2 regions of the Brotonthovivens ammoniilytica genome follow, and region 2 is predicted to be linked to the other one. Evidence: riboswitches for the same ligand, from Rfam matches in the RefSeq annotation. Region 2 holds a riboswitch; the other holds the start of a gene.
The links. A riboswitch is a leader RNA that binds a small molecule or an ion and turns the genes downstream of it on or off. The one in region 2 is predicted to bind cobalamin.
Positions count from the first base shown of each region.

Region 1: linked by a shared signal. The riboswitch ahead of OCV88_RS09745 (homing endonuclease associated repeat-containing protein) and the one ahead of OCV88_RS05115 (ABC transporter substrate-binding protein) in region 2 are both predicted to bind cobalamin.

Region 1 is NZ_JAOQJQ010000003.1:386,054-390,550, forward strand. Features, by position in the region: gene OCV88_RS09740 (bacterial Ig-like domain-containing protein) at 1-2,121, shown strand, start outside; cobalamin riboswitch at 2,424-2,617, shown strand; gene OCV88_RS09745 (homing endonuclease associated repeat-containing protein) at 2,723-3,718, shown strand; gene OCV88_RS09750 (energy-coupling factor transporter transmembrane component T) at 3,743-4,497, shown strand, end outside.
Region 2 is NZ_JAOQJQ010000002.1:141,237-145,733, forward strand. Features, by position in the region: gene OCV88_RS05095 (dihydroxyacetone kinase subunit DhaK) at 1-148, shown strand, start outside; gene lsrF (3-hydroxy-5-phosphonooxypentane-2,4-dione thiolase) at 169-1,056, shown strand; gene OCV88_RS05105 (hypothetical protein) at 1,079-1,405, shown strand; gene OCV88_RS05110 (cyclic nucleotide-binding domain-containing protein) at 1,480-2,190, opposite strand; cobalamin riboswitch at 2,379-2,521, shown strand; gene OCV88_RS05115 (ABC transporter substrate-binding protein) at 2,660-3,787, shown strand; gene OCV88_RS05120 (FecCD family ABC transporter permease) at 3,790-4,497, shown strand, end outside.

The DNA.
Region 1 (4,497 bases), on a different contig from region 2:
ATTGAAGGTTACGGTGTAATTGCGAAATATTATGTAGATTACGGCCCGTCAGGAAATTACAGTGACTGGCTTGCTTCCGGCGGAGTAACTGCGACCATAGACCGGGTAACGCTGAAAGCTGGAACAAAAACATTAAAGGCAGGATTTTATGGCGGATATGCATCAGCCGCAAATATTGTAAATATCAGTAATTCTACCATAGAAAAAGGTGTTGTAATTGGATATGACAAAGAGCAGGTAAAAATAGGCTCTTTTACAGGAAATAACACGGGAACAATTAATAACTGCCACAGTTATGCAGAAGTTTATGGTAAAAATTATGTAGGCGGTATTGCTGGAGCAAAAGGTGAAGCAATGGGAACCAGCCGGGTTCTAAACAGTTCTTTCCAGGGTAAGATAGAGGCAAGCGGAAATTATGTGGGAGGAATCTATGGCTCCGGTTATACTTCCAGTTCTGCGCCGAATACCCCGTGTGTCAGCATAGAAAACTGTTTTGTATCAGCTGATATTACCGGCGCCACCTATGTTGGAGGTATTCTTGGCGGAGAACCTGTATCAAAACAGTGCTGGGCAAATGGAATCGGATATATCCGCAATAATCATTTTTACGGAACACTGAAAGGTGATGTAACCGGCGGTATTATCGGTTTTATGAAATCTCTGGACCGCTATAATATTATTTCCAATAATTATTATGTGGATACCTGTGGAACGGATAAAGGAATCGGACAGGTAGAAAGCATTGATACAAGTCAGAAAATTGAAAGAGAAGATGCTGTATATACTATGACAGAGAGTTACTGCCGTGATGACGATCCTCTTGGAAAGGATGCCCATAAGCTGGCGAAAGCCGCATCTGCAGAAGAATTTTCTGATGGAACAATCACAGATGCTTTAAATGCAGGTGAGGGAAGCAGTAAAAACTGGGGACAGGGTACCAAATATCCGGTATTTGAAAAGGAGATCACTGTTTATATTTCATCTTTGGAAGTAACAGATTATAAAGCCGAATATAAAGAGGGCGAAGAATTTACCTCAGAAGGAATCAAGGTAATTGCTCATATGAGTGACGGAACTTCTAAAGAAATTCCTGCAGATCAGGTAACGTTCTCCGGATTTGTCAATACACCGGGAACCTGGACCATTACAGCTTCTTACGAGGGAGCAACCAAAATGTTTACCGTAAAGGTAACAGCAATGACAGATGAAGATTATGCTAAGAAAGTTTCTGATGCAATCGCAGAAATCGGAACCGTAACCCTTGAGAGCAAAGAGGCAATCCAGGCAGCCAGAGAAGCATATGATCAGCTCAGCGAAGATCAGAAAGCACTGGTAGAAAATTACGAAGTGCTGACAGCAGCAGAAGAAACATATGCGAAGCTGCAGGAGGAAGCAGAAAAAGAAGAAGCAGATCAAAAAGCAGCGCGGGCAGTGGAAGATGCAATCGCAGAAATTGGAACCGTAACCCTTGAGAGCAAAGAGGCAATCCAGGCAGCCAGAGAAGCATACGATCAGCTCAGCGAAGATCAGAAAGCGCTGGTGAAAAACTACGAAGTGCTGACAGCGGCGGAAGAAACATATGCGAAGCTGCAGGAGGAAGCAGAAAAAGCAGAAGCAGATCAAAAAGCAGCACAGGCAGTGGAAAAGGCGATTGCAGAAATCGGGACAGTAACCCTTGAGAGCAAGGAAGCAATTCAGTCAGCCAGAGAAGCATACGATCAGCTTAGTGAAGATCAGAAGGCGCTGGTGAAAAACTACGAAGTGCTGACAGCGGCAGAAGAAACATATGCGAAGCTACAGGAGGAAGCGGAGAAACCAGAAAAGCCTGAAAAACCGCAGAATCCGGAAGAAACAGAGAAACCTGAAAAACCGCAGAATCCGGAAGAAACAGAGAAACCTGAAAAACCACAGAAACCGGAAAATCCGGAAAGTCCAACTGATCAAAAACCGGACGGAACTGATCAGGATCAGAATAAAGCTCCGGATAAAGAGCAGCAGGAAGATACCACAGATGTTGTAAAGACAGGTGACGCACAACATATAGTTCTCTGGTTTGGTGCAGCGGGAATTGCAGGTGTTGGAATTCTTGTGTTGACACAAAGAAAAAAGAATACAAAATAACATAAAAAAGATTTACAAAAGATGACATAGGGAATCGGATTGTTGATTTGTGGCAGCCGTCTTAACTTTTCAGAAGGTTAGGGCGGCTGCTTTTTCTAAGATATAAAGTGCAGGGGTATAGCAAGCACAATTTGTAAAAAAATTTGTTGAAAAAGTATTTTCTTTGGCGGTTTTGGGCTGTGGCATAAAAAAAGTACAAAAACTTTGACTTGCAAGTTGCAAAATATTATAATAAAAATCAGTAACTTACGTCTTGAAATTGAAAAAATCATTGAAAATTAGGAAGATAAGAGGAACTAATAAGAAAATAAGTTGTTATATGTTCTGCTTCATGAAAGCAGCTAAGAGGGAAGCAGGTTCAAGTCCTGCGCGGTCCCGCCACTGTAAGCGGTAAGTTTTGTCTGTGACGATAATAGTCAGCCACTGAATTTTTGGGAAGGTAAGATAAAGCGCTTGAACCGCAAGCCAGGAGACCTGCATATAACATATGGCATGCTGGCGGTGAATCAAAATTGCCATAAATAGAGTATATTTTAGTACAGGAAAACGGACTGTGATATATATCACAGTCCGTTTTCCTGTACTAAGTTAAGAGGACAATATGGTACTAACAGAAAAAGATCAGGGGTTATTAAAAAGGAAATTTGCCGGATTAGTAGTGAGCTGCGCCGGTGAAACGGAAAGGAATGAAGAGGAAAAAAAGAATAAAAAGTCCGTTTCCTGGCGTTATTTTTCCCTGAGTTCTAAAACAGGAAAGTTTTTATATCAGGCATTCCGGGATGAAGAATTGTTATTTATCCTGAGAAAAATAGCTGAAAAACTAAATCATTCTCCTTCGCAGAAGGAAGTTTTATGGGTATTCCGTGAATATATCAAAAAAAGATTTCAGAAATGGCCCTATGCGCTGGAGCGGGCAGGGTTATCCAAAGGAGCTGGAAAAGGAGGAAAAACACTGTCACAGGCACAGACAGAAGAACAAGAGAGGAAGGAAATTCTGGAAGAATTAAAAAATATGGCAGAGGTTAACGGTTATCTTCCACATCCTCATCAATGTCCAAAATTAACAGAGAAAATAAAAAAATATTATGATTCCTGGGGGAAGGCGCTGTTGGATGCAGGCATTCCATCAGTCAGATACAGTGAGAAAACGGTGTATTCAATACCGGATTTGAATCAGGAGGAATGGACGCTTCTTCACAAACTCAGCGGTATATCCCGCAGGCTGGGACGGGCCCCTATGCATCATGAAATAGATGAAGATGTAAAACGAAGGCTTCTGGAGCGCTGCGGTTCCTGGAGGAATGTGTTGTATCAGATTGGATTGGAACCGGTGGTAAGAATGAAGCCTTTTGACAAATGTTACCTGGATTATCGGCAAAATCAAAATAAATCAAGGCACAGCCGTAATCTTCGCAATTGCTATTACCGGGTTTTAAATATGGATGAGCCAGCCAGAGCAGATCTGGAAGCATTGAAAAAGAAAGCAGCCAAAGACGGAAAAATGCCTGAAAAAAATCAGGTGCCGGAGCCGGTTAGAAAACGTCTGCAGGATGCCTGCGGCTCCTGGGGAAATGTATTGTATCAGCTGAGAATTTAAAAGATTGGGAGTTATATAGCGGTAATGTTTGAGAATGAATTGGGAGAGAACTGTGAATTTGGATGTTATCATCCTGCAGTCACAGCATGTTATTACATATTGGTGATAGGGATTACGATGTTTTCAATGTCACCGTTCTTTTTATGTGCCACGTTTTTCTTTGCGTGGTTGTATGCCGTTTTAATGCGTGGCAGAAAAGTGATAAAAAAGAATCTGATTATGCTGCTGACCATTGTTGTGCTGATGACGGCAATCAATACCTTTTTTACCCATAATGGAGAAACGGTTTTATTTTATATCAATCGAAACCGGATTACTCTGGAAGCATTTGTTTATGGTCTCAGTGCTTCCGTAATGCTGATTTCGGTGATGATCTGGTTTGAGAGTTTTCAGGCTCTGATGTCATCGGATAAGCTGATTTTTCTGTTTGGGAAATTTATACCTGTGATTGGTCTGGTAATCTCTATGATTTTCAGGTTTGTTCCGTTGTTGAAAAACAGATATGAAGAGATTTCCATGGGACAAAAATGTATGGGAAGAGGCGGACAAAAGGGACTGACAGCCAGAGTACGGCAGCTGGCAAAAGAGGTATCTATTTTAATTGCGTGGTCTTTAGAAGCATCTATTGAAAGTGCGGATTCTATGTCTGCCAGAGGATATGGACTGCGTGGAAGAAGCAGCTTTCATTTGTTTAAAATGACCGGGCGGGATATCAGAATGCTGGTTTATATGGTCGCTGCCGGAGGAGTGGTCATTGCCGGAGGAGCCCTTGGAGAGAC
Region 2 (4,497 bases):
GCAGGGAATAGAAGTTGTTGCGAATATGGTGGGAGAGATTCTGACAGTACAGGAGCAGGCAGGATTTCAGCTGAATATAGCTAAATGGGATGATGAATGTCTGCGGCTCTGGAATACTCCTGTCCATACATTTGCATTATCGAAATAGGCAGGAGGAAATAAAGAAAAATGGCTGATAATATTGGAAATAAACCAAGTAAAGATTATTATCTGGATGTACCAGTGGAAACAGAAGGATTTTTTCTGAAAGGACTTAATAATAATGATTTTGGAATCAAAAATCGTCTGTCCCGTATTTTTAATCCAAAGTCAAAGAATGCAGTGGTGTTGGCTTTTGATCATGGTTATATTATGGGATCTACGGCAGGTCTGGAAAGAATGGATGTGACCATCAAACCTCTGGTACCATATGTGGATGTGCTGATGGGGACCAGAGGGGCGATTCGCTCCAGTTTTTCCCCTGCCATGGATCAGGCGATTTGTTTGCGGGCCACTCATGATGCATCTGTATTATATGATGATATGAGCATTGGAAACGGTGCGGGAGTGGAAATGGAGGATGCAATCAGGATGAATGCTTCGGCAGTAGCTGTCCAGACTTTTATTGGATCGCCGGGAGAGACGGCGTCCCTGGAGACACTGTGCCGATATGTGGATGCAGGAGACCGCTATGGGATGCCGGTGCTGGGTGTGGTTGCGGTAGGAAAGCAGATGGAGCGTAACGCTAAGTTTTTCCTGCTGGCAACAAGGATTCTGGCAGAGCATGGGGCGCATTTTATAAAGACGTATTATTGTGAGGATTTTGAAAAAGTTACAGCTGCGTGTCCGGTGCCTATAATCATTGCGGGAGGTAAAAAGTTACCTGAAGCAGAGGCGTTGAGTATGGCATATCGTGCAATTAGTCAGGGCGCCCATGGAGTAGATATGGGAAGAAATATTTTTCAAAGCGAGGATCCGGTGGCAATGGCGCAGGCAGTAGGTAAAATTGTCCATGAAGGCTATACAGACCGGGAAGCATATGAATTTTTCCAGGATAGGAAGAGGTCTTTGAAGTAAAAGAAAAATGGAGGGATGAAAGATGGCAGCTATGTATATGCATCTGGGTATTCCGGTGACAGCAAAGAAACCGAATATGATATATAATGAGCAGTTGAAATTTTGGGCAAATACAGATGTGGACAGCTACGATTATAAAATTGAATATCTGAAATTTGAAGAAGGAACGCCCTTTCCGGAGATAATGCATAGAAGTCCTCATGTGGCATATCAGGTAGATAATATGCTTCCTTATCTGGAGGATGCTGACAGAATTATTTTTGAGCCTATGGAACTGGATGGACAGATGAAAATTGCATTTATTATGAAAGATAATACAATTATTGAGCTGGTAGAGATAACAGTGTAGAGAACGCTTAGTCACAATTTTATGTTTTTTCCAAAAAGCTGCCGGACAGAGGTGAGAGCTCTGTCCGGCAGTTGTTATATCAGATATTCGTCGGAAGCTAATTTAGAAAGTGCTTTTGAATCTTTTACAATATAGCCTTTTTCATATTTTTCCAGAATATTGCTCTCTTTTAAATCCTTCAGGGTCCGCTGCAGATGCCGGTAACTGGTGCCCAGCAGTTCTGCTGTTTCAGACAGATTTTCATTGAAGTAGGAATATTCCGTTCCTTCTATATTGATTTTTTTGGAAATAAAGCTTAGATAAGAGCACAGCCTGTTTTCCAGAGGATAGTTCATGTTTAATGCAGCATTGCTTGTAAATACATAAATCTTTTTTGCCAGCAGTGTGCCAATGTGTTTCAGAAAAACAGAATCCTGAAAGAGAAGTTCCTGAGTAAAAGTCAGAGGCAGAGCAATAGCATAAGATTCGTTGACAGCCTGAATAGTAATAAAGGGATTCGTAATGTTAAAAAGCTCCAGATCACCAAAAAAAGAGATTCCGGTAATCAGATTTAAAAGCTGCTGTTTACCGTTTCGAAGTAGAGAGCAGACTTTTACTTTACCGTTGAGAAAGATGTACATATACTGAATGTTGCCCCTTTCAGTAAAGATATATTCGTCTCTGGCAAATTTTGTAACAGTCATATATTTATAATGTTCAGGAAAGTATTCATCAGAAAAATAATCTTTTAACCGGTATTTTTTAATATAGTAATCAAGTTTGTTTTTGTCACTGATAAATTCCATAAAAATTGCCTCCTGATACAAAACGGTACATATAATAGTTTAAGTATTTTTAAATATTATATCATAAATAAAAATTAGATAAAATGACATATGTCATTATTTTCTGATATATAGTCTCTGGTTTTGGGAAAGAAGTCACTCTTTTTATTGACACTATTTTTCCCCGGATGCTATAATGCAGAAGTAATTCAATACAGTTATATACAGGTGCGAGAGCATAAAAGGAAACAGGTGCGAATCCTGTGCAAGGCCGTTACTGTATTTGGGACTGTGGGAGTAGTTGCTCCCACTGTTTCATAAGTCAGATACTTGCCTGTATCATTCAGCGTTATTCTGCGGACACCGGAACTAATGTAATTCAGACGAAATCACTGAACATATATTGCCCCCACAGAAGTGGTGGGCTTTTTTTCTTGATTTTTATTCCGTTTTCCACAGATAACAGCAGCAAAATCAGGAGGGATATTACATGAAAAAGAAACTAGCAGCAATTGTGCTGACCTGCGTGTTAGCAATGAGCACCCTGGCCGGCTGTGGGACAAACGGTCAGGAAAACAAAGGAGAATCCGTATCTTCCGAAACAACAAAGGAGACAAAAGAGGATTCCGGAAAAAAAGAGACTGTCACATTAACAGATAATGTGGGACGAAAAGTAGAGCTGGAATGCCCGGTAGACAGCGCTGCCAGCGTACTTCGATATAATAATGAACTGATCCGTGCCTGCGGGGCTATTGATAAAATTGTTTCTGTAGATTTAAACACTGCGCAGGACAGAGAATATTGGGGCATGTTTGATCCGGACAATGTAATCGGAAAGAGTCAGAGAGAACTGGACTATGAAAAAATAGTTGAACTGAATCCGGAGGTTGTAATTATTCCGGATAATGGGGCATATGAGGAAGCAGAAGAGAAGCTGGAACCCTTCGGGATTAAGGTTTTTGTAATTTCCGGATATGATACAGCAGATTTTAAAAATCAGGTTGAAAATATAGGTAAAATGTTTGGGGTAGAAGAAAAAGCCCAGGAATTTTATGATTATTTTAATGGTAAACTGGAATATATCAAAAAACAGCTGGATGGAGTGGAGAAAAGAAGTCTGTACTTTGAGAGCACCTCTCCTCTTACGACGGTGCTGGCTGGAGATCCAATGTATGATATGATTGAGTATGCAGAAGCAGAGAACATTTTTGCAGTAGATAATGAAAATATCAGTGCCAGTGAAGTAGATCCGGAGGAGGTTATTGCACGGAATCCGGATGTGATCGTGAAACTGGTAACACCTGCAGAAGCCCTGGCAGGAACCGGGCTGTATGAGCCTCCTACAAAAGATGAGTTTAAGGCAGCATATGAAGATATTACAGGCCGTGCGGGCTGGGATGGAATTACAGCAGTAAAGAACGATGATATATACTTCATGACACAGTTCAGCCATGGCGGAGCGGGTAAATTGGTAGGTACCTGCTATATTGCAAAAATGTTGTATCCGGATTTACTGCCGGATCTTGACCCGGATGAAATTTTCAGGGCATGGATGGAAGATTTCCAGGGATTTAAAGATGTAGACGGACATTTCTACAGCGGAAAGGATTTACATTAATAATGAAATATCATGATGGGGAGATTCAGCAGGTCTATAAAAAAAGCCGGAAGATAAAATGTCTAATCATTATCGCTGGTATTGTCCTGATGCTGATTCTGGCTCTGGCTTTTACAACACTTGGGGCTACCGGGGCAGGTATGAAGGAAGTGTTAACTGCTATCTTTCATACAATTGCAAATGGTGGAGAAATTACTGATAATCAGGAAAAAGTCGTAATTTTGCTGCGGCTGCCCCGGGTTGTTATGGCGATTTTGGCCGGGTTTGGTCTTGCTGTTTCAGGGGCGGCCATGCAGGCTGCCACAAGAAATCCGCTGGTGAGTCCCTTCACTATCGGTATTTCCAATGCAGCGGCATTTGGGGCCTCCTTATCTATTGTATTCGGCGTTGGCTTCTTTTCAGGAAGCCAGGCCGGTACTGTGTTTAATGCCTTTTTGTGGGCAGTTGGATGTATGGCGCTGGTATATCTGATTTCCATTAAAGTGGGAATGAGTCCGGCGTCTATTGTTCTGACAGGCATTGCTTTGAATTATTTTTTCAGTGCCTGTACTTCTACTATTGAGTTTTTTGCAAATGAGCATAAACTGGCAGAAGTGGTTCAATGGGCATTTGGAAGTTTAAACGGCAGTCAGTGGAGTGAAGTAATGGTTGTTCTGGTGGTAGTTGCAGTCTGCTGTATTGCTATCTATATATTTGCTCCGGCGTTGAAT